One region of the Dehalogenimonas loeffleri genome, then DNA from elsewhere that is predicted to be linked to it. Evidence: riboswitches for the same ligand, from Rfam matches in the RefSeq annotation. Region 1 holds a riboswitch; each other region holds the start of a gene.
The links. A riboswitch is a leader RNA that binds a small molecule or an ion and turns the genes downstream of it on or off. The one in region 1 is predicted to bind molybdenum cofactor.

Region 1 (2,265 bases):
GTCCAGTTCCGGTACGGTGCCGAAGGTCAGGTAGTGGACGATCGTGGCCGTCAGGCGTTCGTTATGGAGCGGGCAGGTCGGCAGATTGATGACCGGCTTGGCACCGACATCATCAAAGTAGTGATGCAGTTCCTTGCCGCGGAACAAGTAACCCACGGCATCGGTCGGGCCGGAGCGGGGGATGCCGCCGTAGGTGGCGCAGGCGCCGACACAGATGATAGCGGCGGCGTTCTTGGCGGTCTCGCGGACGATTTCGGTGAAGGGTTTGCCGGCCACGGTGCAGAACGCGCCGTCTTCCGCCAGCGGGATTGAGCCCTCAATAACCAGGACATAACCGCCCTCGGCGATCGTCGCCTGCAGGGCGGCCTCAGCCTGGTGGCCGGAAGCCGCCATGGCAGTTTCGTGGTAACGCAGCGAGATGGTATCCAGCAGGATGGAGGTGGCGCTGGGTTCCAGGTTATTAAGGAAGGACTCGGTACAACCGGTGCAGCTCTGGCCTTCCAGCCAGATAACCGCAGCCTTACCCGCATTATTCTCCAATGCCTGGACAATCTGGGGCGTCAGCGCCTGGCTGATGCCGAAGTAGGCGGCGGTCATACCGGCGACTTTCATGAAATCCCGGCGGGTCAGTTCAGGTTTTCTCAGGCTAGCAATATCCATTTTATCTCCTTTAGAGTAGGAACTTATTTATCGTTCAATGTCATTTGATCCGGGCGGAACCTACGGGGTAGCTTTCAGCCATTCAGCCAGGGCATCCCGCTGATCCTGAACCAGGTCTACGCCTTTGTAATGCCCCTGGAGGAAAATCGCCAGGAAGCCTTCGGTCAGCCGGGTCAGGTTATCCGGTTTAATAGACGGGCCGCCGTTGCCGCCGGAACGGGTAGCACCGTGGCAGACGGTACAGTTAAGGGCGTACACGAAAGCCGGTTCGGTGGGCTGGGGGACGGTGGAAACGGTGGAATTAACCTTCAACCAGTTAATCAGGGAATTGGCCAGACGCGGGTCCAGTTGGACGCCGGTGCGGTGGGTCGGTACCCACTGACTCAGGTAGGCAATAGTGATATTCTTGGTTAAACCGGGGCCGACGCCGCCCTGGCGATTAGTGCCGTGGCAGGAAGCGCACTGACTGGCATAGACCAGTGTTGCGTCAATTCCCGGAGTCTCGGGCAACAGGGCCTCTTCATTATTGGGCGGGTTGGTCGTTGTCGGCGCTGGTTCCTCGGTGTCCTGGGTACAGGCACTTAAAACCGGTAACAGCACCAGCAGACAGGCGAAAACCGCGTAAAGGGCTTTTTTGTGTTTCATTAATTCACCTCTCCTGTGTCTAGTTTGTTGGTTGGGACAACTTCCGGGAAATAAAAAAGACGCCTCATCTGAGGGCGTCTTCAAATATCATATTTTTATGCATGACCAGACTCTCCTTTCCAATCGGGAGGTGTCGGCGTTTCCACCCACACCCTCAAAGCCTTGCGGCTTTTCGGCACCGGCATCGTGATCACTGACCTGACGTTAGATACCGGAACTCGAAGAGGCATCGCGCACCATGCGAAATCGGGGAGATTGTAACACCGCTGTTTTAACACTGTCAATGATTGATTAGTACCGTTATTAAATCCATACATATTCTTCGCTTAAGTAAAATTATATTACCCGGCGCGGTGAGAACAAAATACAAATAGTATTCCGCGCTGCCGTCGCTGGCTTGGAAAGGAAGTTAGTACCGTTATTAAACCCACACATATCTGTCTCTTAAGTAAAAATTATATTACCCTGCGCGGCGAGGTCAAAATCAAAATATATTTTCCGTGCTGTCGTTGCCGGCTTTGAAAAATAGGACGATTTACCTATTGACAACCACTATATCTGGTGGTACATTACACAGGCGACACAATAGATGGTGTTTGAGAAAACAATTTCTAATATCCATTATGTAACTTCTGAACAATGTCAGAATACAAAATCAAAAAATATTTTGGAAATTTGATATTTGAAACTTAGGATTTATTTGGGATTTAGAAATTGGTGATTAGGATTTACATGGTATGAATTGCCCCAACTGCCTGCAGAATGAGCTCAAGGTCGTGGATTCCCGTGACGTGGAAGACGGCATCCGCCGCCGCCGGGAGTGTTTGGGTTGCGGCTACCGCTTCACCACCTATGAACGTATCCAGCCGACCGCCGTCTATGTAATAAAGAAGGACGGCCGCCGGGAGGAATGGAGCAAGGACAAGCTCCTGGGCGGTCTGCACAAGGCGCTGGAAAAGC
Region 2 (2,265 bases), 620 kb from region 1:
ATTCACCGTTTCTTCCCTCCTGTGCGGTCTGGCGCCAAATATCGGCTGGTTGATAGCCGGACGGATAGCCCAGGCAGCCGGCGGTGCGGCTATGATGCCGGCGACCCTCTCTATCCTGAACATTACCTTTCAAAGCGGTCAGCGGGGCCTGGCCATGGGCATCTGGGGAGCCTCGGCTGGCGCGGCGGCCGCACTGGGCCCGATCATCGGCGGCCTGCTGGTGGGGACACTGGGTTGGCAATGGGTGTTTCTGATAAATATCCCGCTGGGTATCGCGGCACTGGTGGCTGCGTTTAAAATAGTACCCGAATCATGTGACCCCAACGCCACTCGGAGGATTGATTTTCCGGGTATCATCGCCGCCACCATCGCATTAGGTGCCATTAGCTTTGCACTGATTGAGGGGCAAGCACTGGGGTGGACTTCGGTAGTGACGCTGGGATTATTCGGTGCCGGCATCATCGCGGCGGCGGCATTTTTGGTAATTGAAGCGAAAGCCCGCACACCCCTGATACCCCTGGTGTTTTTCCGCAACATCTCCTTTACCGCTGGCAACATTCTGGGATTAATTGTTATGTTCTGCCTGGTAGGCTTGATATTTCTTTCAGTGATGTATCTTCAGGCGATCAGGGATTTCTCCCCGATGGATGCTGGGCTGGTGGTGCTACCGCTATCATTAGCCTTAATGATTATTTCGCCGGTGGCCGGACGATTGGCAGACCGCCTGCAGATGCGTTTTCTGATGTCTGCCGGCATGGTAATGGTGGCACTGGCCTTCTCACTGTTGGCGCAAATAAACCCGGAGGTCCCCGCCGCAATGATGGCCTGGCCGCTGGGATTAGCCGGTTTGGGTTTGGGTTTGGTCATGGCCCCCCTCTCATCGGTGGTAATGGCCTCCGCTCCGCTGGCCCGTTCCGGAACGGCTTCCGGGATTCTGACCACCATGCGCCAGGTTGGTGCCACGCTGGGGATTACCGTGCTGGGGGCAGTGCTTCAATTCAACATGGTCAACAACCTGAGGATCTTTTTTGAAGGTATCCCTTTTATGCCGCAAACGGCCAAGGACGCCATTTTGAAGGGCGTGAGCGAAGGCGGAATGGCTGGAGCGGTCACCTCGGACGCTCCGGAATTTTTAAAAACGCTGATCAGTCAGGTGATGACGGAGCAGTTCTCTCTGGCGTTAAGTTCCGCCATGACGGTAGCCATGTGGGTTTGCATCGCCGGAGCGGCGGCGGCGTTATTTATCAATTATCACCCGAGGCGCACCACAACGGCAGCAGCTTAAGCCAGCCACCATAATCAAAACCGCCGACGTTAAAGTTCCTTAGCAACCATTACTTCGGTTGATTTGATAATGGTAGTTACCGTATCACCGACTTTGAGATTCATTGATTCAACGGAAGCGAGGGAAATTAAACTGACAATTTCCATCCCGCCGGCTTCAACAACGACTTCAGCCATCACCGTGCCTAATTTAACGTTTTTAATCGTGCCTTTGAATTGATTTCGAGCGCTGATCATAATAATCCTCCCGCCAAGTTTCATATGTCACTATTATACACCATAGTATATGATTTTGAACCGGCTGCGATTGAAATTGTTATTCCAGAGGGCTGAAGAGTGGGGAGCGGAACGAGCGTGAATTTGCTCCAGCAGAAATCCTGATGTCTTACTTATCCCGAGGCATGCCGGTGCCTTGAATAATAGAGTTCCCTGCTGATAATTGACTGTAAACAAGTTAAATTCCCAACCTGACAAGTCAGTGTTGGCAGCTGATTACCTCTGCTACAACCGATGTCCGCCGGGAGGGTACTCGGCATAATCGGGAGACTTGCGGTAACCGTCTGCAATCGCCCTGTTCCGCTCCCTGAAATAAACCTCCGCGCATTATTTCTTGCGCCGCACAGAGGCAACTCTCCGGCATATCAGGAAAGGTCTCAAATGAAACCAATGAAAACAAAAGGAGACACCTACGAAATAGGCATCTCCACACACGAATAGATTCTTTTCATCGGCTCTCCTTTCCAAATACGGGAGGCACCGGCGTTTCCACCTGTACCCTTGGAACCTTTCGGTTCACCGGTCACGGAACCATGACTTGCGCGGTAGGTTACCGCAACTCGAAGAGTTGCCGCCTTTCCGGCGGAAGTTAGTAGATTCTAAACCAAATACTAATAGCTGTCAACGAATGGGGGAAGGAACGGCCTACCAGCCCCTTTTGGCCATCAGCTGGTCGACAGGTATCTGGCCGATTTCCAAACCGTG
Region 3 (2,265 bases), 590 kb from region 1:
ACAAAGGACGTACTGCAAACGATTGGGACCTCGGTTTGGTAGGTAAAGGCCTGACCTTTGACAGCGGCGGCATATCCATCAAGCCGTCCGAAAAAATGGAGGAGATGAAATTTGATATGAGCGGCGGCGCATCGGTAATCGGCGCCATGAGTGCCATCGGCCGCTTGAAATTGCCGTTGAACGTTATCGCCGCAGTACCTGCTACCGAAAATATGCCGGACGGCGGGGCCTTCAAGCCCGGCGACGTGCTCAAGATGTACAGCGGCAAAACGGTTGAAGTTATTTCAACCGACGCTGAGGGACGATTGATTTTGGCCGATGCTTTGACGTTTGTTGATCGGGAAAATCCGAAAGCCCTGATTGACGTGGCTACGCTGACCGGAGCGGTAATTATTGCTCTGGGTACTCAGGCTTCCGCAGCGGTGACTAATAACGAAGCCCTGTTGCAAAAAGTGATTAAAGCCGGTGAAAGCGCCGGCGAACGCGTCTGGCAGTTGCCGGGCTGGGATGAATATCGCGACCAATACAAGAGTGATTATGCCGATATTAAAAATGTCGGCGGCCGCCCTGCCGGCACCATTACCGCCGGACTGTTTCTGTCAGAGTTCATCAATCCCCAGACACCATGGGTTCACCTGGATATCGCCGGTACCGCCTGGGGGGATAAGGAAAAAGGCCACTTGACCAAAGGCAGCAGCGGCGTGCCGGTAGCGACACTGGTTAATCTGGCGGAAATGCTGATCCCAGTCTAAAATTTTAAATTGATTCAAGCGGGAAAATAATCGTATTTGCCGGGTACTAGTACCGGGTGATAGAATATATCTAGTTTCCCTTCGAGTCGTTAGGCCTAATCCCAAACGGCATGGCCGACGACCTTTAGGGCGTCGTTGGAAACGGCGGCACCTCCCGTATTTGGAAAGAAGGGCGGAATATTCAGCCGCCTCTTTTGGAGGCTTTTTTAGTCGTGACTGAAGCCAGTTGCATTACCGGCACTTTAGATGCCTATAACCGGCGCATTAATTATCTCCGAATTTCGGTGACTGACCGCTGCAACCTGCGTTGCGTATATTGTTCCGACGGCGGACTGGATCATCTGTCTCACAACGACATACTTTCTTACGAAGAAATTGCTGCCGTGACCCGCGTAGCCGCAAGTATGGGAGTCAGGCACATCCGGTTGACCGGGGGCGAACCTCTGGTCCGTCCGGCGCTGTCCAATTTGATTAAACTTTTAACAGTCATACCTAATATTGATGATGTTTCACTGACAACCAACGGCACGCTGCTCAAAACCCAGGCGGCTGACCTGAAAAAGGCCGGCTTGAAACGCATCAATGTATCTCTGGATTCTCTTTTACCGGACAGATTCGCCCGGATAACCGGTGGTGAACAACTGGACCGGGTGTTTGAAGGAATTGAAGAGGCCCATCGCGTCGGGTTGTCCCCCATCAAGGTTAACATGGTGGTCATGCCGGGCATTAACGACGACGAGATAACGAGTTTCGCCCAAAAAGCCAAATATGAAGGCTGGCATGTACGTTTTATTGAATATATGCCGTTTGAGGGTTCTGACAATTCCAAGGTTCTATCGGTCGCGGAAATCAAGGATAGGATTGAAGCCGAAAATGGACAACTCTGGGCATGCTGTATCAGCGGCGCCGGGCCGGCGAACTATTACAGTTTCGGATCCGGCCAGGGGACTATCGGGTTTATCCGGCCTATCAGCCATCGTTTTTGCGGACAATGCAACCGATTACGGCTGACTGCCGACGGCAAATTGCGCCCTTGCTTGTTGAATGATACTGAATTAGACTTAAAAAACGTTATACGCAGGGGCGGTACCGAGCAGGATATCAAAGACCTGCTGCTTCAAGCCGTCATGGCGAAACCGGAACGGCACAATCTGGAGGAAATGGCGGTGGGCGGCCGGCAGATGAGGCAGATCGGGGGCTGATGCTGATGGAATTATCACACGTGAACGAAAACGGTCAGGCTCATATGGTGGACGTGACCGCCAAGGCCGTCACCAACCGGCGGGCAACGGCCGTCTCTTTTATCCGTATGAAGCCGGAAACGCTGCGTCTGATCAGGGAGAACCAGATAAAAAAAGGTGACGTCCTGGCCACGGCGCGTATCGCCGGTATCATGGCGGTTAAACAAACGCCGGAATTAATCCCGTTATGTCACCCTTTGCTAATCACCTCAGTCACCGTTGATTTTGAATATCAGGGCGAGACTACCATCAAGATCATGACGGAAGTCAGA

Region 2: another riboswitch for molybdenum cofactor. It lies ahead of V8247_RS05675 (molybdopterin-binding protein); the one in region 1 lies ahead of V8247_RS02395 (cytochrome c).
Region 3: another riboswitch for molybdenum cofactor. It lies ahead of moaA (GTP 3',8-cyclase MoaA); the one in region 1 lies ahead of V8247_RS02395 (cytochrome c).

Annotation. Positions count from the first base shown of each region.
Region 1 is NZ_CP146612.1:476,644-478,908, reverse strand. It holds gene V8247_RS02400 (hydrogenase small subunit) at 1-660, opposite strand, end outside; gene V8247_RS02395 (cytochrome c) at 721-1,305, opposite strand; molybdenum cofactor riboswitch at 1,402-1,541, opposite strand; gene nrdR (transcriptional regulator NrdR) at 2,043-2,265, shown strand, end outside.
Region 2 is NZ_CP146612.1:1,092,165-1,094,429, reverse strand. It holds gene V8247_RS05680 (DHA2 family efflux MFS transporter permease subunit) at 1-1,285, shown strand, start outside; gene V8247_RS05675 (molybdopterin-binding protein) at 1,315-1,521, opposite strand; molybdenum cofactor riboswitch at 2,002-2,138, opposite strand; gene pdxS (pyridoxal 5'-phosphate synthase lyase subunit PdxS) at 2,206-2,265, opposite strand, start outside.
Region 3 is NZ_CP146612.1:1,660,677-1,662,941, forward strand. It holds gene V8247_RS08545 (leucyl aminopeptidase) at 1-752, shown strand, start outside; molybdenum cofactor riboswitch at 819-939, shown strand; gene moaA (GTP 3',8-cyclase MoaA) at 965-1,954, shown strand; gene moaC (cyclic pyranopterin monophosphate synthase MoaC) at 1,960-2,265, shown strand, end outside.